Regions from separate parts of the Bradyrhizobium sp. BR2003 genome, predicted to be linked through region 2. Evidence: riboswitches for the same ligand, from Rfam matches in the RefSeq annotation. Region 2 holds a riboswitch; each other region holds the start of a gene.

Region 1 (4,770 bases), on a different contig from region 2:
CGTGAGCACCGCCTTCGCAAACCTCATGGCACCGCCCCCCAAGCAAGGACCCGGCGTCCATACGGAGCCTAGCACGGCAACCAATCCGGAAGAGGGGCCAGCCCATGACTCCGCTGCGACCTAATGTCTGCTTGGCGACGATGAGCCGGGCTCGGTAGCTCGCAAGCTACGAGGCCGCCGCCCGCAACCCGGCGCGCAGCTGCGCCCGGGACATTTGGATGGACCTCTGCCGCGCCTCACAATGGCTCGTCATCATTGCCGTAACGGTCGAGCTTCGGCGTGGCGATGTCGCCATCCTCGTAATAGTCATCGTCCTGCAGCGCTGCGGGCGGCTGAGGCTTCTTCGACTTATCGTCGGTCTTGTCTTTGGTCTTGGCGCCGTCCTTGCTCGTCTTTCCGGCCTTGGCCATGGGTTTCCCCTGCACGGGTCAAATCAGCTGGCGGAATTCTACGCCAGTTTGCGGACGCTTGTAACGTGATGAGACGGTACGGCGGGGGCACACCCCGCCACACCGGATAGCTCTAAAACGTCGCACCGGCCTTTACCATGTAGGTGCGGCCGGGCAGCGGATAGGCCGAGAAGCGGCCCTCCGTGAACGTGCTCGCGATGGCGTAGTCGTAATAGAGCGCGTTGAACAGGTTGTTCACGCTCAGCGACCAGAAGAAGCGGTCATACTGCCCGCTCAGCTTGATATCGGCGGTGGCGTTGCCGGGAATCCGGCTCTGGGTGTTGGCCTGGTCGTTGTCCATGATGCGCGCGCTCCAGGCTCGCACCGTGGCATCGAACACCAGATAGTTCTGCCAGATATTCCAGGTGACGCCGAGATTGCCGGTATAGCGCGACACCAGCGGCACGTCGTTGCCGGCCCACATGCCTTCGCGGAAGACCGCGCGGGTGATCGCCATGCCGCCGCGCAGGGTCACGCCGTCGCTGATCCTCAGCGACGCGCTGGTCTCCGAGCCGTAGCGGCGGGTGGGATCGAGGTTGGTGTTGAAGAACAGCACCGGGTTGAAATGGATCTCGTTATCGAGATCCATCAGATAGACGCTGGTCTGGACCTGGAAGCGGTTGGTCCTGACGCGAAAGCCACCCTCGACATCCTGCGAGGTCTGGGTCTTGAGCTGGAAGGTCTGCGGGATCGGGGCAAAGGTCAGCGGATCGAATGACGGACCCGACGCGACGCGTTCGTCGACATCGGGCGTGCGGAATGCGCGGGCCGCGCGGCCGAACACCGAGAAGGTGTCGGTCAGGCGATGCTCGACGCCGACATGCAGCGCGTATTGCGTCTCGTTGCTGTCGAGCGGCGCCGCCTGCGCGTCGAACGCGAACGGCGCGTTCGGGTCGTAGCGATCGCGCGCCGAGACACTGATGTTCTGCACACGCGCGCCGTAGGAGAAGTCGGTCGTCGGCAGCACCCCGATCGTGTGCTGCCAGTAACCGGCCACGCTCTGCTGCTCGATATTGTAGATGTGGAATGGGTCGACGCCCTCATAGGCGCCGCGCGCCTCGCGGAAGGTCGAATCGTAATAGTCGATGCCGGTCAGGATCGTCGACGGCATCCCCAGCATCATATTCTTGACGCTCAGCCGCGGCGTGAGCGACCAGGTTTGCAGCGCGGCGTCATTGTAGGTCGACGCGGAGCTGATGGTCGGCACCGTGCCGAAGAAGCCGCTTTGCGTCTCGCGCTGCCGCCAGCCGCCGTCGACGATCAGGTCGACGCCGTTCATCAGTGTCTTGGTGAAGCCGGCGGTGACGCTGGCGGTCTGCTGGTTGGCATAGTCGAACGGCGTCGCGGCGCCGCGGCGATCGGTGAGCAGCTCGTTGACGCCGATCGACGGATCGACCAGCCGTCCGCCGGGCAGGCCGAGCTTCTGGTCGCTGCCGGTGACGGTGAGGAAGGCGGTGAGATCAGGCGTGGTGTAATTGATGTTGCCGACCGCGTTGCGCTGGTCGAGCGCATTGTTGACGCGGTAGCCGTCGGACTTGATGCCGTTGCCGTAGAACGAGGTGGACCACGGTCCGGAATTGAGCGCCGCGGAGACCGCGGCCATGCGGGTGTTGAACGAGCCAACTCCGGCCTCGGCCCGCATCGTCGTCGGCGGGCCCCCGACGCCGGTCTTGGTGATGATGTTGACGACGCCGCCCACCGCGTTGTCGCCGTAAAGCACCGCGCCGCTGTTGCCGCGCGTGATCTCGATCCGCTCGATGGAATCGAGCGGGATCGTGGTGAGGTCGAAGCCGGCCTTGTCGACGTCGTTGAGGCGGCGGCCGTTGAGCAGGAAAAGGGTGTTGTCGGTCGCGAATGCGCCGAAGCCGCGCAGGTCGACCGAGGTCTTGGCGCCATTCGGCCCGCCATAGGGCGTCTGCAGCTGCACGCCCGGCACCTGCGCGAGGATCTCGGGCAGCGACTGCACCGGCGAATGCGCGATGTCGTCGGCGGTGATCACGGCCGAGGAGGAGCCGACAATGCCGGCGAACTGGCGGCCGCCGCCGGTGCCACCCGTTCCGGTGGCCACGCCGGTCCCTGTCGTGCCCGATCCGCTGCCGCTGCCCGTATTGTTGCTCTGCGCGGTGCCCGGCGCCGGGCGGCGCGGCGCCGGAGCTTCGTCGGCGGCCGGCCTGGCGCGCGTGACGTTCTGGTCACCCGGCTTGGTGACTTCGATCGCCGGCAGCTGATCGGGAGCGGGCGCCTGCTGCGCCCGCGCGGTGGAGACAAGGATTGCCGGCGCGACCATCGTCGACGCGAGCAGAAGCGCGCGGTGCCGCCGATGGCTAGGGAAGGAGAGCATAAGCGAGGCCTCGGTAACGTCGGTGGCACGTCACCGCGAACCAGTCTCACCATCGTGCTTGCAGCATCAGGTGAAGCTCATGCCTGTACTCCCCGACCGGCATCCTCGCGTGTGACCACGGCTGACGGCAGGTCTCCTGGCTCGCGGGTCGTTACCCTTCGTCGCCTTCCCAGGACCGAGATTCCCAGTGGCCTGTGACGAAGGATTCACCGCATACAGTTGCGGGGGCAGCCGCGGCGTTGGGGGAGTTTCCCCGTACCGCATTCCCTTTTCATCTCATGAAAGAACCGTCATGTTCATCTAGGGTTCGGCCGGGCAGCAAAGTCAATCCGGCGGCAGTCGGGCGGCCACGGTTTTTGTCGAGTGTCGCTTGTCTGCCACGGCGATCGCTGTAAGAGCATGGATTCAATGAGCGTGCAGGATTTTGCCTTGGCGGCCGAGGTCGCGGCGCGACGCCGGTGGGGCGCCACCGCGGCGCTGCTTGCGCTCGTAATCCTGCTGTTGGTGATCTCGCTCGGCATCGGGCCGGTGCGGCTGTCGCCGCTCGTGGTGATCGAGGCGCTGTTCGGCGGCGGCAGCGATGTGGCGCAGGTGATCGTGCGCGAGATCCGCCTGCCGCGCACCATCCTGGCATTCGCGATCGGCGCTATTCTCGGGCTGTCCGGCGCGGCGCTGCAAGGGTTGCTGCGCAATCCGCTGGCCTCGCCGTCGCTGTTCGGCGCGCCGCAATCGGCGGCCTTCGGCGCGGTGCTGGTGATCGCGCTGGGCCTCGCCGATGTGCGCTCCTACGCGCTGCCGGTCGTGGCGATCATCGCCGCCTTCGGCTCGGTGTTCGCGCTGCTTGCGATCGCCGGCCGCAATGCCGGGCTCTTGATCCTGATCCTCGCGGGGCTCGCGATCTCGAGCTTTGCCGGGGCGGCAACCGCGCTGGTGATGAACCTCTCCAGCAATCCCTTCGTGGTGCTGGAGATCGCGTTCTGGCTGCTCGGCTCGCTGGAAGACCGCAGCTTCCAGCACGTGGTGCTGGCACTGCCTTTCATCGTCGCGGGCGCCGCCATCCTGCTCAGCCAGGCGAGCGCCTTCCGCGCGCTGACGCTCGGCGAGGAGGCGGCGCAGAGCCTCGGCGTCGATGTCGGACGGTTGCGGCTACTCGTCATCACGGGCGTGGCGCTCGGCGTCGGCGGCGCGGTCGCGGTGACAGGCACGATCGGCTTCATCGGCCTCGTCGCGCCGCATCTGATGCGTCCGCTGATCGGTCACGATCCGGCGCGGCTCTTGGTGCCGAGCGCGCTCACCGGTTCGGCGCTGCTACTCGCCGCCGATATCGCGGTGCGCGTCATCCCCTCGACATCGGACATCAAGGTCGGCGTGCTGACCTCGATCATCGGCGTGCCGTTCTTCCTCTATCTGATCATGCGCGAACGCCGCGCGCTCGGCGGAGGCGTGGCATGACGCTGCTCTCCGCCGCCGCTCTCAATGCCTCGCTCGGCAGCCGCAAGGTGCTGCACGATATCTCGCTGTCGCTGCCATCGGGCCACCTGGTCGCGCTGGTCGGGCCGAACGGCGCCGGCAAGACCACGCTGCTGCGCGCGCTGGCCGGGTTGATCCCGTCGGGCGGCGAGATCCGGATCGGCGGCGATGCGCTGGCCTTGCTGCCGCTACGCGAGCGTGCGAAACGTTTTGCCTATCTGCCGCAGGGCCACATGGTGCACTGGCCGCTGCCGGCGCGCGACATCGTCGCGCTCGGCCGCTATCCGCACGGTGCGACCGATCCGGCGCGGCTGCCGCCGACGGATATGGAGGCGGTGCTCCGCGCGATGCAGGCGGTCGACGTTACGGAATTCAGCGATCGCCGCGTCACCGAACTCTCCGGCGGCGAGCGCAGCCGCGTCGCGCTGGCCCGGGTGCTCGCGGTGGAGGCGCCGGTGATCCTCGCCGACGAGCCGACCGCCTCGCTCGATCCGCGCCACCAGATCGACG
Region 2 (4,770 bases):
ATGATCGCTGGTCGTGTCTTTCGACGTGAGGCTGGCCAGCATCGCCTGAAAGCTGGCAAAGTCCTGCGCCGAAGAGGGCGGGGCGGGCATTCCGGAGAAAGCCAAAGTTGAGTTGGCGGTTGGCGATAGGTCGACTGACATTACACGTCCTCCGATAAGAGTGCACCACAAGACGGTCACCAGCGCGGCCCGAGATCGCGACGAACAAGGCGTGTTGATCGGCAGAGTTCAACAGGTCCTATCACTTGCGTCCTGTTGCTCAGTGCGCCTTCAGCGCTCAGTTCCGCGACTATCCATGGGAACACCGCCGTCTAGATATTCACGCCGTATGGTAAAACGGACAACCTTTCGAGAAGCTGACGGCGCTCAGACGATTTTAAGGTGATTAATGAAATAGCCTTGCAAGCAAGGGACCTGGACGTATTTCAATGCCGGTGCCAGCTTCGTTTGGTTGCGTTCGCCTGGCCTGGTGCCATGTCAGCGAGTTAAGCTCCTGATCCAGAACCGTGTAACTGTAAGGCGTCGATGGCAGCGTCAGCGGCGCGCCGAGCGTCCGGACGACGTCAGGCAGGTGAAAACAGTAACACATAGCTCTTTCCTCAAGATGACAGCCTCCGAGATCGGATGGGTATACCTGCTATTTTTCACGACAGGATCGGCACCAAAATTCGTCCCAAATTTTGAGGCCGATGCTTCTTCCTAAGTGGAAGCCAGCCGTGATTATCAGGTAACGAACGCTCGTCAGCTTTCGGTCAGCTCGCTTCTCTAATGGGCTGGCGCATTCGCGCTCACGAATGCTGCCAATCTTATCACGCGACAGAAACGGTCCTTCTCATGTTGCCTGCCGTCGCCTCGACCGCTCTCAACTCGGCCGAATGTATCTCCAGCGGCTGTTCATCGGTGCGGGACCAGTGTCATGATAGTCTTGCGCTGGCGGATGCTCTTGTCCGCTTGCCGCTTCTGCTATCGCACCGTTGGGTGTAAGGCCGACCTGTATACCAAAGTGCGGGCGAGTACGAAGGCTCCTGCCGTCGACTCGCTTGCAAATGAGATGGGAGAAATTGTGTTGCGGGTAGATTTTTCGCGTATTAATCGGTCTAAAGCTCTATTCTATGATATTTATGCTTCTGATGATCCGAGGGCATATTTCTCGATCCTCGGAGACCTGGATTATATGATCCCGGACGTGGCTGAGCCGGTTGTGCGCCAAATCCTGGCAGCGAAAGCTTCGGCAACCGGCCTTAAGCCCGTCGTGCTCGATGTTGGATGTTCATACGGCATCAACGCAGCGGTGCATCGCTTTCCGCTGACCTTCGGAGGCTTGCGTCACCGCTACGCTCGGCGTGAGATGAGGGCGATCAGTTCTGAGACACTGGTGAGTCTCGATCGCAGTTTTTATGCAGCCTGGCCTGATGTCGGGTTGGCGCGCTTTATCGGCCTCGATGTGTCGGCACGGGCGATCAGCTATGCAAAGAGTGTTGGCCTCTTGGAGCAGGGCATCGTCGCTGACCTTGAAAAGGAGGCGCTATCGACGGACAGCGCGCGCATTCTCCGCTCCGTGGATGTTATCATGTCAACCGGATGCATCGGCTACGTTACCGAGAAGACGTTCAGCGAGATTCTCGATGCGACAGAGAAGCAACCATGGATCATCTCCTTCGTGCTACGAATGTTCCCATTTGAATCTTTGGCCGAGGCGTTTGCAAAGCGTGGTCTTGTGACAGAACGTCTTACCGGCGTGACGTTCATCCAGCGTCGCTTTCGCGATGCTGAAGAGTTTGAAAGCTGTTTGGCCAGCTTGGCGGCCCTTGGTGTGGATGCGACCGGCCTCGAATCAGAGGGGCTGTTTCATGCCGATCTGATCTTGTCTCGCCCAGAGGCGGATGCACGGGCCAGGCCTCTGGAAGACGTTGTCACCGTCGCCAGCGGCAGGGGACGTCCGATTGGGCCCCGTTACGTTCATGTTGAAAGCGACGAGGGTTTGCAGGTTGCGCTGGAGCCCTGACAGTTAAGGACCACAGTGCAGCGCGCGAGTCCTTCGGCGCTGGATCAATACGTCGAAAAACAAAGCCATTCTGGTCGAAGGCGCGCCAGAGCCGACGTTGTTCGCCGACGATGGATAACGACTTCGTCCAGATGCCGTTTGTCGCCGCGAGCGGGGGAGCGCTGCGATTCAAATCGGAGAGCGCCTTGCCGAATTCCCTCTCCACTGACGCGCGGTTTCATAGATCGCATCAACGCGACACGTGGGCCAGAATTTCCTCGACTATACGCAAACTTAACGGAAACTGGAAAGGCGGCCCAACGGCATCTTCAATCATCTGCAGCGGAAGTGACAGCGGCGATAGCGTGGTCCGGGCGGTCGGTATGTTTTTGCCTTCTAAATCTCGATCTCTCCAGTTGACGAATCCCGGCGAGTGGTGCCTATCTCTAGCCAGTCACGGTCTTCCGCTCCCCACACCTTGTAGGTCGGAAGCTAAGAGGGAACCCGGTGCGCCAAAATGGCAACTCCGGGGCTGCCCCCGCAACTGTAAGCGGCGAGCGGTTGTCATCATGGTCACTGGCGCGACACAGCGCCGGGAAGGCCGACGGCCGCAGTGACCCGCGAGCCAGGAGACCTGCCGCGACTGAACGAAAGTCCTCGGGCGGGGTGCCCCGGTGGGTCGCTTGCAGCCGGGGACATTTGCCCGGATTCCTCGCAAGTCGTCCGCGCGGCCCACGCCTCACATCGCGGGGTTGCCGATGTCGTCGTCTTACAATTTCGATCAGGAGGGTCATCTCATTGAGCCGTCGCATGTGCGGGCGGGACCAGCGCAGGCATGGCCTAAGCCGCCTGAGTTGTGTCGTGTCTTGCCATCGCCGGCTCCGCTGCCGCGCCCCCTTGCGCCATCGCCAAGGCCGGCCGATCTCAAGCTCGATCGGACGCGCGACGACCTGTTGACGCCGTTCGGCAAGCTGACGGTGACAGACCGTTATCTGCTCGCCGGCGAATTGCTCCAGGACATGTTCGCGCGGGTGTCTTGCGCCTTCGCGGATGATGTTGCGCATGCCCAACGTCTCTATGATGCGATGTCTCGGCTGTGGTTCATGCCGGCCACACCGGTGCTGTCCAACGGCGGCACCACGCGCGGTCTGCCGATCTCATGCTTCCTTAACTCGGTGTCGGACTCGCTCGAAGGCATCGTCGGCACCTGGAACGAGAATGTCTGGCTTGCCTCTAACGGCGGCGGCATCGGCACCTACTGGGGTAACGTTCGCTCGATCGGCGAGAAGGTGAAGGGCGGCGTTACCTCAGGTATCATCCCGTTCATCCACGTCATGGACGGCCTGACATTGGCGATCAGCCAGGGCTCGTTGCGGCGCGGCTCTGCGGCGGTCTATCTCGATATCCACCACCCCGAGATCGAGGAGTTCCTCGAGATCCGCAAGGCGTCCGGCGACTTCAACCGCAAGAGTCTCAACCTGCACCATGGGATCAGCGTTACCGACGCGTTCATGCGTGCCGTGGGCGCCGGCACCGCGTTCGCTCTGCGCAGCCCGAAGACCAACGGTGTCATCCGCGAGATCGACGCCCGGCAGCTGTGGCAACGCATCCTGGAGAACCGACTTCAGACCGGCGAGCCTTATCTGTTGTTTATTGACACCGTCAACCGGTCGCTCCCCAAGCACCAGCGCGAGCTCGGCCTCAAGGTCTCTACCTCCAACCTGTGCAGCGAAATTACCCTGCCGACTGGCATCGATCATCGCGACGAGGACCGCACCGCGGTGTGCTGCCTGTCGTCGCTCAACCTCGAGACCTGGGACCAGTGGAATGAGAAGCCAGGCTTCATCGAGGATGTCATGCGCTTCCTCGACAACGTGCTGACCCACTTCATCACGGTGGCGCCGGACGGCATGAAGCGTGCCCGCTACGCCGCCTTGCGTGAGCGCTCCGTCGGCCTCGGCGTCATGGGCTTCCATTCGTTCCTGCAGTCCAAGGGCATTCCGATGGAAAGTGTCGTGGCCAAGTCGTTCAATCTGAACATGTTCCGGAAAATCCGTCGCGATGCCGACGCGGCATCCGTGACGCTCGCGCGCGAGCGTGGGCCGTGCCCGGATGCACTGGAACGCGGTGTGATGGCGCGCTTCAGCCATAAGATCGCGATCGCGCCAACCGCCTCGATCAGCATCATCTGCGGCGGGACCAGCGCTTGCGTCGAGCCGATCCCGGCCAACATCTACACCCATAAGACCTTGTCCGGTGCCATCTCGGTGCGGAATCCGCATCTCGCCAAGCTGCTGGCCGCCAAGGGCGCAGATACTTCGGCAACCTGGCAGTCGATCATCGCGCACGAGGGTTCGGTCGCCCATCTCGACATCCTGTCGGAGCACGAGAAAGCGGTCTTTCGCACCGCCTTCGAAATCGACCAGCGCTGGATCGTCGAGCTAGCCGCCGACCGCGCCGCGTTCATTTGTCAGAGCCAGTCGATTAACCTCTATCTGCCGGCTGACGTCGATAAGTGGGACCTTCACATGCTGCATTGGACGGCATGGAAGCGCGGGGTGAAGAGCCTCTACTACTGCCGTTCAAAATCGATCTCGCGGGCGGCGTTTGCCGGCAACATCGCTGACGGCGACAAGGCGGCGCGGCCGCAGCCGGCGCAGCGGCGCGCTGACTATGAGGAGTGCCTAGCATGTCAGTGATCGATCTCTCATCCGTCGATCCACGCACACTGATCGGCAAACGGTGCGTCGGCCTCCTCGACTCGACTGGCAGCTATGACGTCGATC
Region 3 (4,770 bases), on a different contig from region 2:
TTCGGCAAGTTTTACGGACTTGCCGGCCTGCGCCTCGGCTTCGCGATCGGCAGCGAGGCGGACATCGCCGCGCTTGCCGCAATGGCGGGCCCATGGCCGGTTTCGGGCGCCGCGATTGCGATCGGACGACGCGCGTTGCTCGATCGCGACTGGGCAAAGGCGACAACCGCGCGGCTCGCGGACGACTGCGTCAGGCTCGACGCGGCGACGCGAGCGCAGGGCTGGACGCTGCTCGGCGGCACGCCGCTGTTTCGTCTTTATGAAGTCGGCGATGCGCTGGCCGCGCAGGAGAAGCTTGCCCGCGGCCAGATCTGGTCGCGGGTTTTCCGGCAGAAGCCGGGGTGGTTGCGGCTGGGCTTGCCGGGCAGCGAGGCCGAATGGTCGCGTCTTTCCGCCGTGCTGTCCGTTTAACGCGCCAGCGCGAGCAGGCCTTCGACATCGAGATGGGTCTCGATGTGCTCGGCAAGCGCATCGAGCGCGTTCTCGACCCTGGCGCCGTAGGGCTGATCAGCCGCCGCGATGTCGAGTTGCGCGAGGAAAGCCTTGCGAAATTCGTCCGAGGCGAACAGGCCGTGCAGATAGCTGCCGTGAACGCGCCCGTCGCTGGAAACGGCACCTTCGGCTGCGCCGTCGAGCGATGCGAAGGGCCGGCTGCGATCCGGGCCGTCGGTACGTCCGATGTGGATTTCGTAGGCGCTGATCGGTTGATCGGTCGCAGCATGCACTGCGCTGACGCGGGTCAGGGTCTTCTGCTCGCTCATGACAGTCGTGACATCGAGCAGCCCGAGGCCGCGCGTTTCGCCGGCAGGACCCTCGATCCCATCGGGGTCGGCGACGCTCTGCCCGAGCATCTGGTAGCCTCCGCACAGGCCGAGGACATGGCCGCCGCGGCGATGATGGGCCAAGAGATCGATGTCCCAGCCCTGCGTGCGCAGGAAGGCGAGATCGCCGCGGGTCGATTTCGAGCCAGGCAGGATGACGAGCTTCGCATCACCCGGGATGGCTTCGCCCGGACGTACCATCACGAGATCGACGCCAGGCTCGAGCTTGAGCGGATCGAGGTCGTCGAAATTGGCGATCCGCGACAGCGCAAGGAATGCGATCTTGCGCTGGCCCGGCTTGCGCGCCTCGCCGAGCCCGAGCGCATCTTCGGCCGGAAGCTCGCCGGCGCGGACGAACCAGGGCAGCACGCCAAAGCCGTGCCAGGTGGTGCGCTCTTCGATCAGGCGGTAGCCATCATCGAACAATGTCGGATCGCCGCGGAATTTGTTGATGACAAAGCCCTGGATCATCGCGGCATCGTCGGGATCGATCACCGTCTTGATGCCGACGAGCTGCGCGATCACGCCGCCGCGGTCGATGTCGCCGACCAGCACCACGGGCACGTCAGCCCGACGTGCAAAGCCCATATTGGCGATATCGGCTTTGCGTAAATTAATCTCGGCGGGGCTGCCGGCGCCCTCGACCAGCACCAGATCGGCGCGCGCCTTCAGGCGCGCAAAACTCTCCAGCACCGCGGCCATCAGCGACGGTTTCATGCCGGCATATTCGCGCGCGCGTGCGGTGGCGATCCGTTTGCCGTGCACGATGATCTGGGCGCCGACATCGCTCTCGGGCTTGAGCAGCACCGGGTTCATGTCGGTGTGCGGCTCGACGCCGGCGGCGAGCGCCTGCAAGGCCTGCGCGCGGCCGATCTCGCCGCCGTCGACGGTCACCGCCGCGTTGTTCGACATGTTCTGCGGCTTGAACGGCAGCACGCGCAGGCCGCGCCGTCGGGCGGCGCGCGCAAGGCCGGCGACGATGAGCGATTTGCCCACGTCGGAACCTGCTCCCTGGATCATCAATGCGCGCGCCATGGTGATGTCTGTCAGAACTCGACGCCCGGCTGGGCCTTGATGCCGGAGCGGAACGGATGCTTCACCAGCGTCATCTCGGTGACGAGATCGGCGATCTCGATCAGCTCCTCCTTGGCGTTGCGCCCGGTGAGCACGACATGGGTCATCGGCGGCTTCGACGTCGTCAGGAAGTCGACGACATCGGCAATCGCGAGATAATCGTAGCGTAGCGCGATGTTGATCTCGTCGAGCACGACCATGCGCAGGCTCGGATCTGCGATCAGCTGCTTGGCCTTTTCCCAGCCGGCTTGCGCTGCCGCGATGTCGCGGGCGCGATCCTGCGTCTCCCAGGTAAAGCCTTCGCCCATCGCATGGAATTGACAGAGATCGCCGAAATGCCCGGTGAGCAGGCGGCGCTCGCCGGTATCCCAGGCGCCCTTGATGAACTGCACCACTGCGCAGGGAAAGCCGTGCGCCACACAGCGCACGATCATGCCGAACGCGGAGGAGGATTTTCCTTTGCCGGCGCCGGTATGAACGATGATCAGGCCCTTTTCACCGCTCTTGGTCGCCATGATGCGGTCGCGGGCGGCCTTCTTTTTCGCCATCTTGTCCGCGTGCCGCGCATCCAGTGAAGAATCGGTGCCGACGGCGCCGTCCGCAGCGTCGTTTCCATCTGAAGTCATCACGTTCCTTCGGCTTGACAAGTGCGAGGCTTGGACGAATGGTGGTCCTGCGTTGGTTCCTGTCCTACGACAGGCGAAGAGGGAATGCGATAGGGCGATGACCGCAAGGTTCGCCCGAAGCGCAGCCGCCCCCGCGACCGTGACCGGAGAGATACCCAAGCCACTGATTCCATATGGAGTCGGGAAGGTGGGCATCGAAGGGTAAAACCTGCTCCGCAAGCCGGGAGACCTGCCAACGCAGCATGTTGTGAGACCGGCGGACGGGGTGTTCCGCGACGGGGAACGAACCTGTCCAAAATCGGTTCGTGTGCCTCATCGCTCCCGCTGTCAATCCAGGAAGGGCGATGAGCGTTACACTTCATGTCTGCATCACCTGCCGCGCCGGCCAGACGCCGGCGGAAGGTGAGCTCGCGCCCGGTGCGCGCCTGCATGCCGCGCTCGTCGAGGCCGGCGTGCCCGATGACGTCAATCTGGTTCCCGTCGCATGCCTGTCGGCCTGCAGCCAGGGTTGCTCGGTCGCGCTCAGCGCGCCGGGGCGGTGGTCCTATGTCTACGGCCGCTTATCCGCTGATAATGCCGCGGATGTGATCGCCGGTGCCTCCGCCTATGCGGCGGCGCCTGACGGCATCGTGCCGTGGCGCAGCCGTCCGGAAATCTTCCGCAAGCAATCGCTCGCCCGCATTCCACCCATCGCCGTCGTGCCGGAGGCCGCAGAATGACCACGCTCGCCAAAATTCCGGTCACGGTCGTGACCGGCTTTCTCGGCTCCGGCAAGACGACGCTGATCCAGCATCTGATCCGCAATGCCAACGGCAAGAAGCTCGCGGTGCTGGTCAACGAGTTCGGCAGCGAAGGCGTCGACGGCGACATCCTGAAGTCGTGCGCCGACGCCAATTGTCCGGCCGAGAACATCGTCGAGCTCGCCAATGGCTGCATCTGCTGCACCGTCGCCGATGATTTCATCCCGGCGATGGAGCAGTTGCTGGCGCGGAACGTGAAGCCCGATCACATCGTGATCGAGACCTCGGGGCTCGCGCTGCCGAAGCCGCTGCTGAAAGCGTTCGACTGGCCGGAGATCCGCTCGCGGATCACGGTCGACGGCGTGATCGCGCTGGCCGATGCCGAGGCTGTCGCCGCCGGCCGGTTTGCGCCTGATCCGGCCGCGGTGGACGCGCAGCGCGCAGCGGACGACAATCTCGACCACGAGACGCCGCTGTCCGAAGTGTTCGAGGACCAGATCGCCTGTGCCGATCTCGTGCTGCTGACCAAGGCCGATCTCGCCGGGGCGGAGGGGATCAAGGCAGCGAAAGCGGTGATCGCGGCCGAGATGCCGCGCGAGGTGCCGATGCTGCCCGTCGTCGACGGCACGATCGACGCGCGCGTGATCCTCGGCCTCGAGGCGGCGGCGGAAAACGATCTCGCGGCGCGGCCGTCGCATCACGATGGCGAGGAGGAACACGAGCACGACGATTTCAATTCCGTCGTGATCGATCTTCCGGAAGTTTCGGATGTCGACGCGCTGGTCGCCTCGATCAAGGGACTGGCGCGCGAGCAGAATGTGCTGCGCGCCAAGGGCTACATCGCGGTCGAGGGCAAGCCGATGCGGCTGCTGGTGCAATCGGTCGGCGAGCGGGTGCGGCATCAGTTCGACATGCCCTGGGGCGCCCGGGCGCGGCAGTCGAAGCTCGTCGTGATCGGCGAACATGCCGACATCGATGAAGCCGCGATCAGGGCACGGCTTGGTGTCTGATGCACGTCGTCTTCCGCGAGAGCCGCGGCCTTGAGGAGACCGCGACGCCAAGGGACCTCGGCCAGGATCCGGCCGATCTCGTGGTGTTGTCGTTTTCCGACAGCGATATTGCTGCCTTCGCGGCCGGCTGGCGGCGCGGCCGCGCTGCGTTGCCGTCGCTGCGGCTTGCCAATCTCGCGGAGCTGCGCCATCCGCTGTCGGTGGATACCTATATCGAGCGGACGCTGTCGCACGCCCGCGGCATCCTGGTTCGGCTGATCGGCGGCGAGCCCTATTGGTCATACGGGCTGGCCGCGGTGCATCGACTGGCGAAGGAGCGCGGCATTGCCCTGGTGGTGCTGCCGGCCGATGGCCGCGACGATCTGCGGCTGGATGAATTCTCGACCTTGCCGGTCTCGACGCTGCGCCGTCTCAAGGTGCTGTGCGACAAGGGCGGCCCCGTTGCCGCGCAGGCCGTGATCGCGCAACTGGCCCTGGCGTCCGGACTTTATGCCGGGCC

The links. Region 2 has a riboswitch for cobalamin ahead of E2I15_RS34200 (ribonucleoside-diphosphate reductase subunit alpha). Riboswitches for the same ligand answer to the same signal wherever they lie in the genome.
Region 1: another riboswitch for cobalamin. It lies ahead of E2I15_RS18875 (TonB-dependent receptor); the one in region 2 lies ahead of E2I15_RS34200 (ribonucleoside-diphosphate reductase subunit alpha).
Region 3: another riboswitch for cobalamin. It lies ahead of E2I15_RS15685 (DUF1636 family protein); the one in region 2 lies ahead of E2I15_RS34200 (ribonucleoside-diphosphate reductase subunit alpha).

What each region holds. Positions count from the first base shown of each region.
Region 1 is NZ_SMYJ01000025.1:280,533-285,302, reverse strand. It holds gene E2I15_RS38775 (hypothetical protein) at 237-410, opposite strand; gene E2I15_RS18875 (TonB-dependent receptor) at 523-2,736, opposite strand; cobalamin riboswitch at 2,900-3,097, opposite strand; gene E2I15_RS18870 (FecCD family ABC transporter permease) at 3,199-4,242, shown strand; gene E2I15_RS18865 (ABC transporter ATP-binding protein) at 4,239-4,770, shown strand, end outside.
Region 2 is NZ_SMYJ01000043.1:65,792-70,561, forward strand. It holds gene E2I15_RS34190 (HrpF/NolX family T3SS translocon protein) at 1-141, opposite strand, end outside; gene E2I15_RS34195 (class I SAM-dependent methyltransferase) at 1,052-2,005, shown strand; partial or broken gene E2I15_RS39410 (transposase family protein) at 2,036-2,369, opposite strand; cobalamin riboswitch at 2,425-2,640, shown strand; gene E2I15_RS34200 (ribonucleoside-diphosphate reductase subunit alpha) at 2,851-4,683, shown strand; gene E2I15_RS34205 (ribonucleotide-diphosphate reductase subunit beta) at 4,674-4,770, shown strand, end outside.
Region 3 is NZ_SMYJ01000021.1:49,887-54,656, reverse strand. It holds gene cobD (threonine-phosphate decarboxylase CobD) at 1-411, shown strand, start outside; gene E2I15_RS15695 (cobyric acid synthase) at 408-1,856, opposite strand; gene cobO (cob(I)yrinic acid a,c-diamide adenosyltransferase) at 1,868-2,521, opposite strand; cobalamin riboswitch at 2,558-2,772, shown strand; gene E2I15_RS15685 (DUF1636 family protein) at 2,866-3,240, shown strand; gene cobW (cobalamin biosynthesis protein CobW) at 3,237-4,271, shown strand; gene cobN (cobaltochelatase subunit CobN) at 4,271-4,770, shown strand, end outside.